DNA from 4 places in the Mesorhizobium sp. M7A.F.Ca.US.011.01.1.1 genome. Region 3 is predicted to be linked to each of the others. Evidence: predicted binding sites of a transcription regulator. Region 3 holds the regulator's gene; each other region holds the start of a gene.

Region 1 (4,012 bases), on a different contig from region 3:
TGCGGCATGCCAGGCAAGGCGGTTGATGGCGCCGCGACGGGCGACTCTGGCGACGCGCGGCCGCCGCAGGTTCTCCCAGGTTTGAAGACTTTGTGCCGGATCGGCGGGGAAGTCGGCGATGATATCGGCAAGCGTCGCCGCATCCTCGATCGCCATGGCCGCACCTTGCGCCGCGAACGGGGTCATTGCATGCGCGGCGTCGCCGATCAGCGCAATGCCGTTCGGTGTTGTCCAGGGCTGTTGCGGGTCGACAGTATGGATTGGCCAGGCCGTCCACGGGCCGGCCTGCTCGACCAGACGGGCAAGTTCTGCCGCGGTGCCGCGCAGGGCTCGGGTCAGGATCCCGGCGTCGGCGTTGCCGGACCAGCCCTCGGCAATGCGGTCGCCCTTGGTGAAGGCCGCGAGATTGAAGGCCGCACCCTTGCTGACGGGATAAGCGACCATATGGAAGCCGGGATGCAGGAAGGTGGTGACGCAGTCCCTGGCGCCGATGGCGGCAAAGCTCTGACCGGCGGCGCTCTCGGCCGCGACGGTGGCGCGCCAAGCCAGTTCGCCGGAGAAATGGTTTCTTGGCGACCCCTTGGCCGAATCGACAAGTGCGCGCACCGACGACCAGACGCCATCGGCCCCAACCAGCAGGAAACCCTCCGCCTCGACGGTTTTGCCACCGATCTCGGCCGTCGCGGTGATGCCATGCGGGCCGGTGTCAACGCCGCCGATGCGGGCGCCGGTGGTGAGATGGATATCCGGTATCTCGGCAGCGCGCGCGGTCAGTGCGGCCTGCAGATCGGCCCTGTGCGCGACGAGATAGGGTGCCTGCCAGCGCGTTTCGGCGGCTTGCCCCAGCGGCACGCGCGCCAGTTCGCGCAAGGTCGCGGCCTGCTTCAACACCACGGCTTCCGGCCGCACCGCCGCCGGCAGCAGCCGGTCGAGTACGCCAAGCTGGCGAAGGATGCGGGTCGCGTTGGGAGAGAGCTGGATGCCGGCGCCGGCAGCTTCCAGGCGCTGCGCCTGTTCGAACACCCGAACAGGGTAGCCGCGTTCGGCGAAAGCCAGCGCTGCGGTCAGCCCGGCAACGCCCGCCCCGGCGATGACAACTTGCCGGGATCGCGTGTCGGTCATCGGGCTGGTCGCGAAAGACTCAGGCGGCCTGATCGATGTAGATGCAGCCGGCCGGCAGCGTTTCGGTTGCCTTCAGCTTCGGCGAATAGCGGTAGAGCGTCGAGCAATAGGGACAGACTTTTTCGTTGTCGTCGCCCATGTCCAGAAACACATGCGGGTGGTCGAAAGGCGGATTGGCGCCCGTGCACATGAATTCCTTCACGCCGATGTCGATTGCCTGATAGCCCGCATCGTTCTGAAAATGGGGAATGGAACCGCCTGCCATCGTCGTCTCCTTAACGCAGTCTCGTCTGCATCTGGATCATATCAGGCCTCTTTGCAAGTTCGATGAAATCAAACTGTCGCAAAAGCCTGTCAGAGGATAAGTTAAGCCGGTTAACGCATGGCCCCGAAGACCGACACCGGTTTTCGGCAAGGACCATGCGTCGCCTTGGAGTGGTAGAGCGTCCTTTGCGCGTCCTGAATGACGCGCGGCGCTTTAGCTGGCTGACGGTGTGGAAGAGCGGGAATCATGAACGAACTGAAGCCGGTGCAGAACGAATTCGTGGATGTCGAGGTAACTCGCCCGGAGGGCGGCAATCCGGACCGGTTTGTCAACCGCGAGTTTTCCTGGCTGCAGTTCAACCGGCGCGTTCTCGAGGAATCGCTGAACCTCAATCATCCGCTGCTGGAGCGCGTCCGCTTCCTGTCGATCTCGGCCGCCAATCTCGACGAGTTCTTCATGGTGCGCGTCGCCGGCCTCGCCGGCCAGGTGCGCGAGGGCATCACGCTGAAGAGCCCCGACGGACGCACCCCCGAACAGCAGCTCGAACAGCTGCTGCGCGAGGTCGAGCGGCTGCAGGAAGATCAGCAGAAGAGCCTTTCGGCGCTTACCGTGCTGCTCAACAAGGAAGGCATCGAGAGCATCACCCGCGATGCGCTGACCAAGGACGAGAAAATCTGGCTGGAAGACCATTTTCAGGAGCAGGTTTTCCCGGTACTGACCCCGCTGTCGATCGATCCGGCGCACCCGTTCCCGTTCATTCCCAATCTCGGCTTCTCGATGGCGCTGCAATTGCGCCATCGCAAGAACGGCGAGGAGATGAGCGCGCTGCTGCGCCTGCCGGTGGCGCTGAAGCGCTTCATCCGTCTGCCGGACCGCAAGCATCATGTCCGCTTCATCCCGCTGGAAGAGGCGGTCGGCCTCTACATCGGCAAGCTCTTTCCCGGCTACGAAGTCAAGGGCTCCGGCACGTTCCGCATCATCCGCGACAGCGATATCGAGGTCGAGGAGGAGTCCGAGGACCTCGTGCGGCTGTTCGAAACGGCGCTGAAGCGGCGGCGGCGCGGTTCGGTGATCCGCATCGAATTCGACAGGCTGATGCCTGGCGAATTGCGCGACTTCGTCGCCGGCGAGCTTGGCGTGTCGTCCAGCCGCATCAGCGTCTTGACCGGTCCATTGGCGCTCAGCCAGATTTCCGAGATCGTCGCCGTTCCCCGCGACGACCTGAAATTCACGCCCTACAATCCGCGTTTTCCCGAGCGCATCCGCGAGCATGGCGGCGATTGTTTCGCGGCCATCCGCGAGAAGGACATCGTCGTCCATCACCCCTACGAATCGTTTGACGTCGTGGTGCAGTTCCTGCGCCAGGCGATGGCCGACCCGGAAGTGGTGGCGATCAAGCAGACGCTTTACCGCACCTCCAATGACAGCCCGATCGTGCGTGCGCTGGTCGACGCGGCCGAGGCCGGCAAGTCGGTCACCGCACTGGTCGAGCTCAAGGCGCGCTTCGACGAAGAAGCCAACATCCGCTGGGCGCGCGACCTGGAGCGCGCCGGCGTGCAGGTCGTGTTCGGCTTTCTCGAGCTGAAAACCCATTCGAAAATGTCGCTGGTGGTGCGGCGCGAGGACGGCAAGCTGCGCAACTACGTGCACCTCGGCACAGGCAACTACCATCCGGTAACGGCGCGCATCTACACCGACCTGTCCTTCTTCACCACCGATCCGACGATTGCCCGCGATGTCGCCCAGCTGTTCAATTTCATCACCGGCTATGCCGAGCCGACGGACGAAATGCGGTTGGCGATCTCGCCGTTCACGCTGAGAAGCCGCATCCTGAAGCACATTGCCGACGAGATTGCCTACGCGGTGCAGGGGAAACCGGCGCGCATCTGGATGAAGATGAACGCACTCGTCGATCCGATCATCATCGATGCGCTCTACGATGCCAGCCGGGCCGGCGTCGAGGTCGACCTGGTCGTGCGCGGCATCTGCTGCCTGCGGCCGCAGGTTCCGGGCCTGTCGGAAAACATCCGCGTAAAATCGATCGTCGGCCGGTTTCTCGAGCACAGCCGCATCTATTGTTTCGGCAACGGTCACGGCCTGCCGTCGGACGAGGCGATCGTCTACATCTCCTCGGCCGATCTGATGCCTCGCAATCTCGACCGCCGCGTCGAAACCATGGTGCCGATCACCAATCCAACTGTGCACGAACAGATCCTTGGCCAGATCATGCTGGGCAACATCATGGACAATCAGCAAAGTTTCGACGTATTGGCTGATGGAACCTCCCGGCGCGTCGTGCTGGAGGAGGGCGAGGAACCGTTCAACGCGCAGGAATATTTCATGACCAATCCGAGCCTGTCGGGACGGGGTGACGCGCTGAAGTCGCATGCGCCCAAGCGCATTGCGCAGTTCAAGCGCCGCAAGAAGAACGCTGCAGCGTCCGGCTGATGCTGTCTGATTCCCAGGGCCGGCTGCAGGACCGCCGACCGCTGTCCATCATCGACATCGGATCGAACTCGATCCGTCTCGTCGTCTATGAAGGACTGGCGCGCTCGCCGACCATGCTGTTCAACGAAAAGATGCTGGCTGGTCTGGGCCGGGGCATCGTTTCGACCGGCAAGCTCG
Region 2 (4,012 bases), on a different contig from region 3:
TGCTGTTGCTCACCGACGGTGAGAACGTCGTCTATGGCGCCAGCCAACAGCCGACGAAGTCTGACTACACATCATATGGCTATCTGGCCGGCGGCCGTTTCGGATCGGATAACCAGACGACCGCTGCGCGCAATGTCGACGGCTGGACCAAAAGCGTCTGCACCCAATTGAAGGACCAGGGCGTGCAAATCTACACCATGGTGCTGCAATCCGACACCGCAGCCAACCGCGCGCTTTACAGCGCCTGCGCCTCTGATCCGAGCGGCTATTATGCAGTCAACGATCCGACCAAATTGCCGGACGTCTTCCAGCAGATTGCCAACAAGTTCTCAAAGCTGCAATTGACGAACTAAAGGCGGTCTCAACTCGTATGGGCGGCGACAATCTTGTCAACGGTCTCGGGGAAGAAGTCGGGCGCGGCGTGGCGTTTGCCGAACATCATATCGTACTGCAACAGGCGGAAATCGCGGATCGCCGGGTCGATGTCTTTCTGCCGCGCCCAATCGGGCGTGGCCTCGCCAGCCGGCGTCAGCAGCAAATTGCGGTCGACGACACGGTAGCGTTCGTTCATCTCGCCCAGGAAGCCGGTGTAGTAGGGATGGCTGATGCCGGCCGTCTTCAGGATATGATAGGGCAGGAAGGCTGGGCTGACGGCACCCATGTGCTCAGCCGGCCCGGTGCGGTTCGACCAGATGACAAGCGGCGTCTCATGATGCTCGAGGGCAGCCTCGGGCGACGCTTCCTTGCGCGGCGCGACATTGTCCTTCAGGAAGCCGGTTTCGACATAGACCGGCCCCAGCGGCGGCAGATGGTCGCCGAAGAAGGCGATCACGGTGGGGCGGGAGCGTGTCTTGGCCCATTCGACGAGGCGTTCGAGACCGCGATCGGCATCGGCTGAGCCCTCGGCGTAACTGAGCAGCGATTCGCGCGCCCACTGGCTGATTGGCGCCTGCACCGTGTGCGTCGGATTGTAATAGCGGTTCGGCTCGTAGGGACCGTGGTTCTGCAGGCTGACCGCAAAGAAGAACACCGGCTCATCGCTGGCGTCAGCCTCGCTGATGATCTCGTCGGTCATCGCGGCATCCGATGCCAGTGGCCCGCGTTTTTGCATTGGCGGCAGCGTCTCTTCCGACTTGAAATCGTTGAAGCCGAAATCGGCGTAGACCGCGCCACGGTTCCAGAACCAGTTGGTGCCGGGATGGATGGCGCGCGCCCGGTAACCCTGGCTCTTGAGGAAGGTTGCCAGCGAAGGCGTCGGCGTGCGCACATATTGCTGATAGGGGATGCTGCCTGCCGGCAGGAACGCGTTGGAAAAGCCGGTCAGCGCCTCGAACTCGATGTTGGCGGTCATGCCGCCGAATTCGGGCGAAAACATCGATCCCGAGCGCAGCGCCCGCACGTTGGGGATCGGGTCGGGCGTGATGGTGACGCCAGGCAACTTGGTCGGATCCCAGAAGGATTCGCTCATGACGATGATGATGTCCGGCTTCTCGGCCGGCACCGAGGCGGTCACACCGGGCCTGGCTATCGCTGCGATCGCCTTGTCGGAATAGCCCGGCGGCGCCGAGACATGCGCCATCGGCACATTGAGCGCAAAAGCCAGCGCAAAGCCGTTGGAGGCATAGTTTTCCTTCTGGTCCCACATGATCGGGATGATCTGCAGCCGGTCCCTGGTCCAGGAGAAGGTGGCGTAGTCCATGATCGAAACGAAGAAGGCGAGCAACGGCACTGCCAGCGTCAGCCGCGCAAGACGGCCCTTGCGGCTGAGTGCGGGAACCTTGCGGCGCCACACCCGCCAGCCATAGACGAGCAGTGACAGGCCGGCGACGATGCCGACGACCATGGCGAGCGCGGTCATCGGCCGGTCGCGCACCAAAAGCGGCAGCAGCGCGAAAATCTGGCGGGCATAGAGAAAATCGGTCGGATAGAGCGGATCGCCGAGATAGTGCGACTTCTGGTGGCCGACGAAGGCAAGGGATAGCGTCAGCGGCGCGACGATCATCAGGCTCTGATGGCTGCGGCCGAGCACCGCATCGAGGCCGATCAGGATCAGCGCAAACACGACGATGGTGGTCCAGCCGGGCTTCAGCGGCTGCAGGAAGAAGGAGACGGTGCCAGCAAAATCGCCGCGCACGATCAGTTCGATCGCAAACACCAGGACGGCCGCGATCGCCAGGCTGACAAGCCCATAGCGCACGACCGGCCATCTCCTGCCCGGCAGATAGCCGGTGGAGGGGTCGTCTTCCAGGAACTGTGGCGCGGGCTTGCCGGCGCGTTTGTAACTCTTTGCCACTTTAACTTCCCCACCCAGCGACAAGCACGTCACTCGATTGTCATGGAATTGTCACGCAAAGCTAGCGCCTGTAACGGAAATAAGAAGAGCCAGCAAACGAATCGTGAGCGGTTTTCATCAGGAGTGATCGCCAAAAAGCCTTTCGGAACAGGCACTCGGCGGACGGAGCCGCCGCCGGGCAGGGCCGAACCGGGCTTGACTTGGCGGCCTGCCTTGCGTCACAGGCAAGCAAAACCAGCCCTTGGGAGTCCTCGCATGGCCGTTGCATTCACCTTTCCTGGACAAGGCAGCCAGGCAGTCGGCATGGGCAAGGATCTCGCCGACGCCTTTCCCGAGGCGCGCAGAATCTTCCAGGAAGTCGACGACGCGCTCGGCGAAAACCTGTCGAAGCTGATCTGGGAAGGGCCGGAAGAGACGTTGATGCTGACCGCCAACGCGCAGCCGGCGCTGATGGCGGTGTCGCTGGCCGCGATCCGGGCGCTGGAATCGCGCGGCTTCTCGCTGAAAGGCAAGGTCGCCTATGTCGCCGGTCATTCGCTGGGCGAATATTCGGCGTTGGCCGCTGCTGGCTTCGTTTCGGTTGCCGATGCCGCCCGGTTGCTGCGCATACGCGGCAATGCCATGCAGGCGGCGGTGCCGGCCGGCGAGGGCGCCATGGCGGCGATCATCGGATTGGAACAGGCCGATGTCGAAGCAGCCTGCACCGAGGCATCCAAAGGGTCGGTCTGTCAGATCGCCAACGACAATGGCGGCGGTCAGCTGGTTATTTCCGGAACCAAGGCTGCGGTCGAACTGGCGGCGAAACTGTGCACGGAAAAGGGCGCCAAGCGAGCGCTGATGCTGCAGGTCTCCGCGCCTTTCCACTCCGCGCTGATGGCGCCCGCAGCCGACGTCATGCGGGAAGCCCTGGCCGGCGTGACAAAGAATTCGCCGGTGGTTCCCGTCCTATCCAATGTCACGGTTAGCCCGACCAGCGATCCGGACGAGATCGCCCGCCGCCTGGTCGAACAGATAACCGGCCGCGTGCGTTGGCGCGAGACGGTGGAGTGGTTCGGCGCGAACGGTATCACCACGCTTTACGAAATCGGCGCCGGCAAGGTGCTTTCAGGATTGGCGCGGCGCATCAACCGCGACATTGCCACCGCGTCGGTCGGCTCCGCGGCTGAGGTCGAGGCGGCGTTGGCGGCGCTTGGTTGAACGGCTTGACTTGAATTCGCTGATGCGCGGCCACATGAATACGTGCATCGCAACTAAGGTGCGGCATGTCCACATCGATCCGTCTTTCTCCTGAGATCAGGCTGCGCCTGGATGCTCTCGCGTCCAAGACTGGGCGCAGCAGAGCCTATCATATGCGTAAGTTCATTGAGCGCGGCCTTGAGGACGTAGAAGGCTACTACCTTGCCGCCGAGGTGCTGGCACGGATCAGGAGCGGCGAGGAAGGTATTATCAAAGGCGACGACTTCTGGGGCAGTGATGTCTACAGATAACCGTTATCCGGTTTGAGAGAAGGAAAAGACATGTTCGAATTGACTGGCCGCAAGGCGCTCGTGACCGGCGCATCCGGGGGCATCGGCGAGGCGATCGCCAGGATGCTGTATGCGCAGGGCGCGATCGTCGGCCTGCATGGCACCCGGGTCGAGAAACTGGAAGCGCTGGCCAGCGAGCTTGGCGACCGGGTCAAGCTGTTCCCGGCCAATCTCTCGAACCGTGACGAGGTCA
Region 3 (4,012 bases):
CTCACCATTGCTGCTCAACGTGCTACCGTTCGGCGCTCCCCACCAGAAATTGGAATTCCAGGTGCCGTCCTGCCCGTCCCGAAGGCTCAGTGTGTTGAAATCGTCGGAGAAGGACAGCGTCATTCCGGACTTGTCGATCGGAAGTTCGAACTGGGTGGGCTGCAGCTTGTCGATGGTCGTATTCTTGAACACCAGGATCTCGTCGGACCCGAGGTTCAACATCACGTTCGATTCCACCTGGACCATCTGTGAACGGACGGCATCGAACGAAGTGAAGTCGTAGCCGTTAAGGCGGACCGCATCGGTCGCACCGAAATCGAAGATAAGATCACTTCCATTACCTTTGGAGATGGCGAAAGTATCGGCGCCATCACCGCCGATCAGGACATCATTTCCCTTGCCGCCATCCAGCGTCTGGTGACCCGACCCGCCCTTGATGATGTTGTCCAACGCATTGCCGAACGCAAATCGGTTGGCGCCGGTAACGACGAGGTTCTCGAAATTGTCGGGGAGCTTGTAGCTCATCCATGTGTCGATCGTGTCGATCCCTGCCCCGGGATCCTCGACCACCTTATTGTTGGTGGAATAGAGATGATAGTAGTCGTCGCCGGCGCCGCCGTAGATCGTGACAGTGACGCCGGTGTCTCCCCAGAAGGAGTCGTTGCCGGAGGTGCCATGCAGTTCCGGTCCAGACCCGGTGGCCGAGAACCAATGAGTGGAAGCGCCGGTGTAGGCAAGAGGGATGCCCTTGGCGTTTAAGACCGTGCTCATCAGAAATCCTTCCTAATGGTATCCGACCTGGTCAAAGGTCCGGCGACCGCTTACAAAGCAACGCTGCAAAGAACGAGATCGTTCCACGGAATCGTCATTAGATCCGAGATCGCATTGAACAATCGACAGACGAGAAATGAATAAAGAGGAGAGGACTCGCAACAATTTGAAGTAATTTATTAAAATTGTATATTTGTGCAAAATACGCGTCATTTGAAGAACGTATATCTAAATTAACTCAAGTCATTCTTGCGTGGCTTTCTGGTCGAAGTCTGCGGGAAAGATGACGACGTATCAAGTAATTCGCCGTGCTTCCTGGCCAGCCGGGGCCCAATAGAGAGTTTGGGAGATCGAGGAACGCGAGAAGCTGCCTGTCGCTTTGGCCCAAACGCAGTCATTCGAAACCTGATGAGGATGATCGCTCCTGGCGTCCCGTGCTCGCTCCCCATCAATGAGACGAGTGCAACATTCCACCGGCTGTTGGCGACCGCGTGCTAATCGAGTTTTCCCGATCTATCGGGACGGAACAGCCACCTAGTCTTCCCTGATCGCGTAGCCCGCCCCACGGATCGTGCGGATGACATCAGGCATGCGGCCATTGTTGACCGCCTTGCGCAGCCGCCCGACATGCACGTCGACCGTGCGCTCGTCGATGTAGATTGTCTCGCCCCAGACATTGTCGAGCAGCTGGCTGCGCGAGAACACGCGGCCTGGATGGCGCATCATGAATTCGAGCAGGCGGAACTCGGTCGGCCCGAGCCGGATCTCGCTCTTCTTGCGATAGACCCGGTGCGACTCGCGATCGAGCACGATGTCGCCGACCTTTAGCACGCTGGACAGCACTTCCGGCTTGGCCCGGCGCAGCAGCGCCTTGACCCTGGCCATGAACTCCGGCGTCGAGAAAGGCTTGACCAGATAGTCGTCGGCACCGGTCGACAGGCCGCGCACGCGGTCGCTTTCCTCGCCTCGCGCGGTCAGCATGATGATCGGCAGCCGCTCGGTCTCGGGACGCATTCGCAGGCGCCGGCAGAGTTCGATACCCGAAACCGCAGGCACCATCCAGTCGAGCACCAGAAGGTCGGGAACGTTCTCCTGCAGCCGGATTTCGGCCTCGTCGCCGCGCGTCACCACCTCGACCTGGTAACCTTCGGATTCGAGATTGTAGCGGAGCAGCACGCCTAGCGGCTCCTCATCCTCCACCACCATGATGCGTGGTGCGATCATCGGCTGGTCACCCCTGTTATGCCGCTGGCGCGGACATTGCCGTCTCGTCCTGCTTCGGACGATTGGCTGGCAACTGCGTGCCGGTCAAAACATAATAGGCATTTTCGGCGATGTTGGTCACGTGATCGCCGATCCGCTCGAGGTTCTTGGCGCAGAACAACAAGTGCGTGCACGCCGTGATGTTGCGGGGATCTTCCATCATGTAGGTCAGCAGCTCGCGGAACACCGAGGTGTATTTGACGTCGATGCGTTCGTCATTGTTTCTGAGCGTGGCAAGCGCTGCCGCGTCAGCGGCGGCATACTCGTCGACGACCCCCTGCACCTGGATCAGCACCAGTTGTGCCATCGCGTCGATCGAATGCGAAAGGTCGTGCGGCGTGACACTCAGCCCGACAGTGCCGACGCGCTTGGCGATGTTCTTGGCAAGGTCGCCGATGCGCTCAAGGTCGCCGGCCATGCGGATCGAACCGACCACCGCACGCAGATCGTTGGCCATTGGCTGGCGCTTGGCGATCAGCGTGATGGCGCGATCGTCCAGCTCGCGCTGGCGTGCATCCATGATGGCATCATCGGAAACCACGCGCTGCGCCAGCGCATTGTCCGAATTGAGCAAAGCCTTGGTCGAGCCACTGACCATCGAACGGGCGAGATCGCCCATGTCGCGGATCAGCTGACTGATCTGCTCCAGATCCTCATCGAAAGATGCGACGGTATGTTCACCCATGATCTTCGTCCCTCGTATGCCTGAGCTCAGCCGAACCGGCCGGTGATGTAGTCCTGGGTGCGTTTGTCGTCGGGGGTGGTGAACATCTTGTCGGTGGCGCCCTCCTCGACCAGATAGCCTAGATGGAACATCGCGGTGCGCTGCGACACGCGCGCTGCCTGCTGCATCGAATGGGTGACGATGACGATGGTATAGTTCTGACGCAGTTCGTCGATCAGTTCCTCGACGCGAGCGGTGGCGATCGGGTCGAGCGCCGAACACGGTTCGTCCATCAGGATCACCTCGGGTGACACGGCGATGGCGCGTGCAATGCACAGACGCTGCTGCTGGCCACCGGAAAGACCCGTGCCAGGTTCCTGCAAACGGTCCTTGACCTCGTTCCAGATTGCCGCCTTCTTTAGGCTCGACTCGACGATCTGATCCATGTCGGCTTTGCGCTTGGCCAATCCGTGGATACGCGGACCATAGGCGACGTTCTCGTAGATCGATTTGGGGAACGGATTGGGTTTCTGGAACACCATGCCGACGCGCGCCCTGAGTTCGACGACATCGATGTTCTTGTCGTAGATGTCTTCTTCGTCGAGCGTTATCTTGCCGGTTACCCGTGCTGAATCGATGGTGTCGTTCATGCGGTTGAGGCAGCGCAGGAAGGTGGACTTGCCGCAGCCGGAGGGGCCGATCAGCGCCGTCACCTGGTTCAGGCGGACGTCGAGATCGACGTCGAACAGCGCCTGCTTCTCGCCATAGAACACGCCGACCTTGTCGCCGCGCATTTTGATCACTTCGTTCGACTTCATCTTGTCGCCCACTGCGTTTTCAAGGGACTGTTCGGTCATGATGTTCATACCAAGATGCCTTTTTTCTACCAGCGCCGCTCGAACCGACGCCGAAGCACGATCGCGGTGATGTTCATGGCCATGAGGAAGACGAGCAGGATGATGATGGCGCCCGACATGCGCTCGACGAAGGCGCGTTCGGCCTCGTTCGCCCACATATAGATCTGCACTGGCAGCGCGGTGGCCGGATCGAAAGGCGTCGTCGGTGGATCGGCGACGAAGGCGACCATGCCGATCAAGAGCAGCGGCGCGGTTTCGCCGAGCGCACGCGCCAGACCGATGATGGTGCCGGTGAGGATGCCTGGCGCGGCAAGCGGCAGGATATGCTGGAACACCATCTGCATCTTGGAGGCGCCAAGACCGAGAGCTGCCGAGCGGATCGACGGCGGCACCGCGGCAAGTGCGGCGCGCGTCGCGATGATGATCGTCGGCAGCGTCATCAGCGTCAGCACCAGGC
Region 4 (4,012 bases), on a different contig from region 3:
GCGGGACTGCTGGAAATGGAAGGCGACGGCAATCGCGTCTATTTCGGCAAGAAGCTCTATCTCTACGGAATGGACTATGTGCGGGGCAACGACCTGTTGAGGCGGGGGCGCCAGGAGGTCGACAATCTGTCGCGCGAGACCGGCGAGACTTCTGAACTGTGCATGCTGCAGAGCGGCCGCTATACGATCGTCCATGCGAGTCCCGGCACCAGACCGTTCCGCATCAGTTCCGCCACCGGCTTGCAGATACCGCTGCCCTGGACAGCCTCGGGGCGGCTGCTTCTGGCGGGGCTGGAGAAGGCTGAGATCGAAGACATGGTGTCAAACGACGACCTCGTGCTGCCCGACGGGCGCAAACTGCGGCTTGACGATTTCGTCGCCGACATCGCAAAAGCGCAGGTCACCGGCTATTGCGTCACTTCGGGCCTTGTCGATGCCTATACGAAGTGCCTTGCCGCACCGGTGTTTTCAGCGCCGGGCAAGGTCGAGGCGACGATGTGCCTGGTGGTCCCCATCGATACGTCCGAGGAGCGGACCGGCGAACTCATCGGCCTGCTGCGTGATCGTGCCGCAAAGCTTTCGATCGCCGGGTAGCGCGCGGGCGAGCGAATGCCAACTCACGCAATGATGTCGGGAATGATCTTGTCTTCCAGTGCCATCAGCCGGTCCTTGAGGAACAGCTTCTTCTTCTTCATGCGCTGGATCTGCAGCGGATCGCAGGCCATGGCGATCATCGCGTTGATGGCGGCATCGAAATCGGCGTGTTCCTGCTTCAGGCGGGAAAATTCAAGGCGAATATCGGCCTGTTCCTGATCGGACATTCTCTACCGTCTGCACGTCTGCGGCGCCCAAAGCTGGGCCTGATTGGGCGGGGCCGGGTGTTTTGTCACCGGCGTGCAGCCCATATCACATTTCAAAGTGTCGTGGAATGCTACCACGGATCATTCGACATCGCCCGCGGAAGGTGACACACTGTCACCGTGCCGTCACAGAAGCGAACCTGCGGTGGACGCGCCGTGACGGTTGCAATCGAGGAAAACCATGAAAGGGAGAACCAATCATGTCTCTTGCATCCCATCTTGATGAGTTGCAGCGGAAACACGGCGACATCGAGCGTGAAATCGATGACGCGATGAATCATCCATCGGTCGACGACCTCGAAATCGTGAATCTCAAGCGACGCAAGCTGGCACTCAAGGACGAGATTGAAAAACTAAGAGGCAAACCGACCACGCATTGATACCCTCCTGACATAGCTGCCCAATATCCGCGGCCTCTTTTCCCGGCGGCACCACGCCGCCGGTGTGGAGGGTTTTGATTTCCAGCACGGGTCTGTCAGCCGAAGCTGGACTTGCACCGGCTCAATTTCCGCTTCGGCCGTCGCCCGTTTCGCCAGATCATCGATTGTTTCCTGGCCTCTGGCGGCGGACCGATTCCGGCCAGTGGCGACCTGTCGCCATTGACAAGCCATCTTTGCTCCTCCACCTCATGCCCGGACCTCAGCGCATCGGCCCGGGGCGTCGTTGTGCGTCCATGCAGGACACAAGATGCTCCAGAGACAAAAGGCTGCCGGCATGACCGGATATTTTTCCTCTCCTTTCCCCCGCCGCACGTCGGTCGGCGTCGATGTCGGCGGCGTGGTCGTCGGCGGCGGTGCGCCCGTTGTCGTCCAGTCGATGACCAACACCGATACGGCCGATATCGACCAGACGGTTGCGCAGGTCGCAGCCCTGCATCGGGCCGGGTCGGAGATCGTGCGCATCACCGTCGATCGCGACGAGAGCGCCGCCGCCGTGCCGCGCATTCATGAGCGGCTTCAGCGGCTTGGTATCAACGTGCCGCTGGTTGGCGATTTCCACTATATCGGCCACAAGCTTTTGGCCGATCATCCGGCCTGCGCCGAGGCGCTGGCCAAATACCGCATCAATCCGGGCAATGTCGGCTTCAAGGACAAGAAGGACCGCCAGTTCGCCGATATCGTCGGGATGGCGATCAAGCATGACAAGCCGGTGCGCATCGGTGTCAACTGGGGCTCGCTCGACCAGGAGCTTTTGACCCGGCTGATGGACGACAACCAGGACAAGGGTTTCCCGCTGACGGCGCAGGAGGTGATGCGCGAGGCGATCGTGCAGTCGGCGATCCTGTCGGCCGAGATGGCGGAAGAGATCGGCCTTGGCCGCGAGAAAATCATCCTGTCGGCCAAGGTCAGCGGCGTGCAGGACCTGATCGCCGTCTATACCGAGCTCGCCACGCGCTCCAACCACGCGCTGCATCTCGGCCTGACCGAAGCTGGCATGGGCTCGAAGGGCATCGTCGCTTCGTCGGCCGCCATGGGCATCCTGCTCCAGCAAGGCATCGGCGACACGATCCGCATCTCGCTGACACCGGAGCCGAACGGCGACCGCACGCGCGAGGTGCAGGTGTCGCAGGAATTGCTGCAGACCATGGGGTTCAGGCAGTTCGTGCCGATTGTTGCCGCTTGTCCCGGCTGCGGCCGCACCACCTCCACCGTGTTTCAGGAGCTCGCCCAGAACATCCAGGCCGATCTCAGGAAGAACATGCCCGTGTGGCGCGACAAATACCCCGGCGTCGAGAACCTCAAGGTCGCGGTGATGGGTTGCATCGTCAACGGCCCTGGCGAGTCCAAGCATGCCGATATCGGCATTTCGCTGCCCGGCACGGGCGAAATGCCGACGGCGCCTGTCTTCGTCGACGGCAAAAAGGCGGCGACGCTGCGCGGGCCGTCGATCGCCGCGGATTTCGAGAAAATGGTCGCCGACTATATCGAGCAACGGTTCGGTCGCGGCAAGGCCGCGGCCGAGTAGAACCGATGCAGCGTTTCCTTTGGGCAGCGCTGATCCTGCTGTACGGGCTGACCTGGTCGACCCTTCTGCAGGCCGATCCGCCGCAATCCGCCAAGCAGCGGCTGATCGACAAAGTCTGCAATCTGATCCAGGCGCATGCCGACCAGAACGGCCTGTCCAGGGATTTCTTCGCCCGGCTGATCTGGAAGGAAAGCCGTTTCGATCCCAACGCCGTCAGTCCGGTCGGTGCCGAAGGCATTGCCCAGTTCATGCCGGGCACCGCCAAGATGCGCGGGCTTGCCAATTCCTTCGACATCAACCAGGCGATTCCGGCTTCGGCTAGATATCTCGCCGAAATGAAAACCGGCTACGGCAATCTCGGCCTGGCCGCCGCCGCCTACAATGCCGGCGAGAGCCGGGTGTCGCGCTGGCTCAGCTCCGGGGGATTCCTGCCGATGGAGACCGAAAGCTATGTCTTAGACATCATGGGCGAACCAGCCGACAAGTTCACGGACCGGGCCTATGCCGGAAAAGTCGAGCCGCTCGACGCAAAGACGGATTTTGCCGTCGCTTGCCGAAAACTGCCGGTGATCATGTCGCGGACGGTGGCCATGGCTTCGATCAACATAAAGCCATGGGGCATCCAGGTGGCCGGCAATTTCCGCCGCAGTGCCGCGATCAACCAGTGGCTCAGGGTAAGGAGCCGGTTCCCGGCCCTGCTCAACGGGCACGATCCGGTGGTCAGCCGGGTGCGCACGCCAATCGGCCGGCGCGGCATCTACGCGGTCAGGATCGGTGTCGACCATCGCGCCGATGCCAATGTCATCTGCCAGAAATTGCAAAGCATCGGTGGGGCATGCGTGGTGGTGCGCAACCGGTAATTTGACCCCGCCGGCATAATGTCTTGTCTGAGAGAGGGAGCTGTAGGTGAAAGCCAGGATCATCTTGCTCAACGGCGTCGGCAGTGCCGGCAAGTCTTCGATCGCCAGGGCCTTGCAGACAATCACCGCCGAGCCCTTCCTGCACGTCGAGATGGACATTTTCATCGCGATGCTGCCCGATGCCTTGCAGGACCACACGGATGGTTTTTCCTATGAAACGATCAAACAGGACGGCAAGCCGGCGGTCGTGATCAGGACCGGGTCGGTTGGCGCGCGAACCTTGCGCGGTATGCGCCACGCCATCGCGGCGATGGCCGGGCAAGGCAA

What was found. The regulator PhoB, encoded in region 3, activates phosphate uptake and scavenging genes when phosphate is short. The targets are predictions, from matches to a motif close to TGTCATNNANCTGTCAT.
Region 1: a site for PhoB is predicted at 1,451-1,467, ahead of EOA13_RS01550 (RNA degradosome polyphosphate kinase). Genes of this name have one in related genera too.
Region 2: a site for PhoB is predicted at 2,332-2,348, ahead of EOA13_RS02080 (LTA synthase family protein). Genes of this name have one in related genera too.
Region 4: a site for PhoB is predicted at 974-990, ahead of EOA13_RS28580 (YdcH family protein). Genes of this name have one in related genera too.

Annotation. Positions count from the first base shown of each region.
Region 1 is NZ_RZRT01000001.1:309,964-313,975, reverse strand. It holds gene EOA13_RS01560 (FAD-dependent monooxygenase) at 1-1,122, opposite strand, end outside; gene EOA13_RS01555 (zinc-finger domain-containing protein) at 1,142-1,387, opposite strand; gene EOA13_RS01550 (RNA degradosome polyphosphate kinase) at 1,634-3,835, shown strand; gene ppx (exopolyphosphatase) at 3,835-4,012, shown strand, end outside.
Region 2 is NZ_RZRT01000001.1:405,764-409,775, reverse strand. It holds gene EOA13_RS02085 (pilus assembly protein) at 1-353, shown strand, start outside; gene EOA13_RS02080 (LTA synthase family protein) at 362-2,293, opposite strand; gene fabD (ACP S-malonyltransferase) at 2,549-3,490, shown strand; gene EOA13_RS02070 (ribbon-helix-helix protein, CopG family) at 3,556-3,780, shown strand; gene fabG (3-oxoacyl-[acyl-carrier-protein] reductase) at 3,811-4,012, shown strand, end outside.
Region 3 is NZ_RZRT01000021.1:29,248-33,259, reverse strand. It holds gene EOA13_RS19730 (family 16 glycosylhydrolase) at 1-771, opposite strand, end outside; gene phoB (phosphate regulon transcriptional regulator PhoB) at 1,306-1,995, opposite strand; gene phoU (phosphate signaling complex protein PhoU) at 2,012-2,719, opposite strand; gene pstB (phosphate ABC transporter ATP-binding protein PstB) at 2,746-3,564, opposite strand; gene pstA (phosphate ABC transporter permease PstA) at 3,582-4,012, opposite strand, start outside.
Region 4 is NZ_RZRT01000046.1:31,013-35,024, reverse strand. It holds gene EOA13_RS28590 (IclR family transcriptional regulator) at 1-594, shown strand, start outside; gene EOA13_RS28585 (DUF465 domain-containing protein) at 618-821, opposite strand; gene EOA13_RS28580 (YdcH family protein) at 1,061-1,240, shown strand; gene ispG (flavodoxin-dependent (E)-4-hydroxy-3-methylbut-2-enyl-diphosphate synthase) at 1,575-2,825, shown strand; gene EOA13_RS28570 (lytic transglycosylase domain-containing protein) at 2,831-3,685, shown strand; gene EOA13_RS28565 (AAA family ATPase) at 3,732-4,012, shown strand, end outside.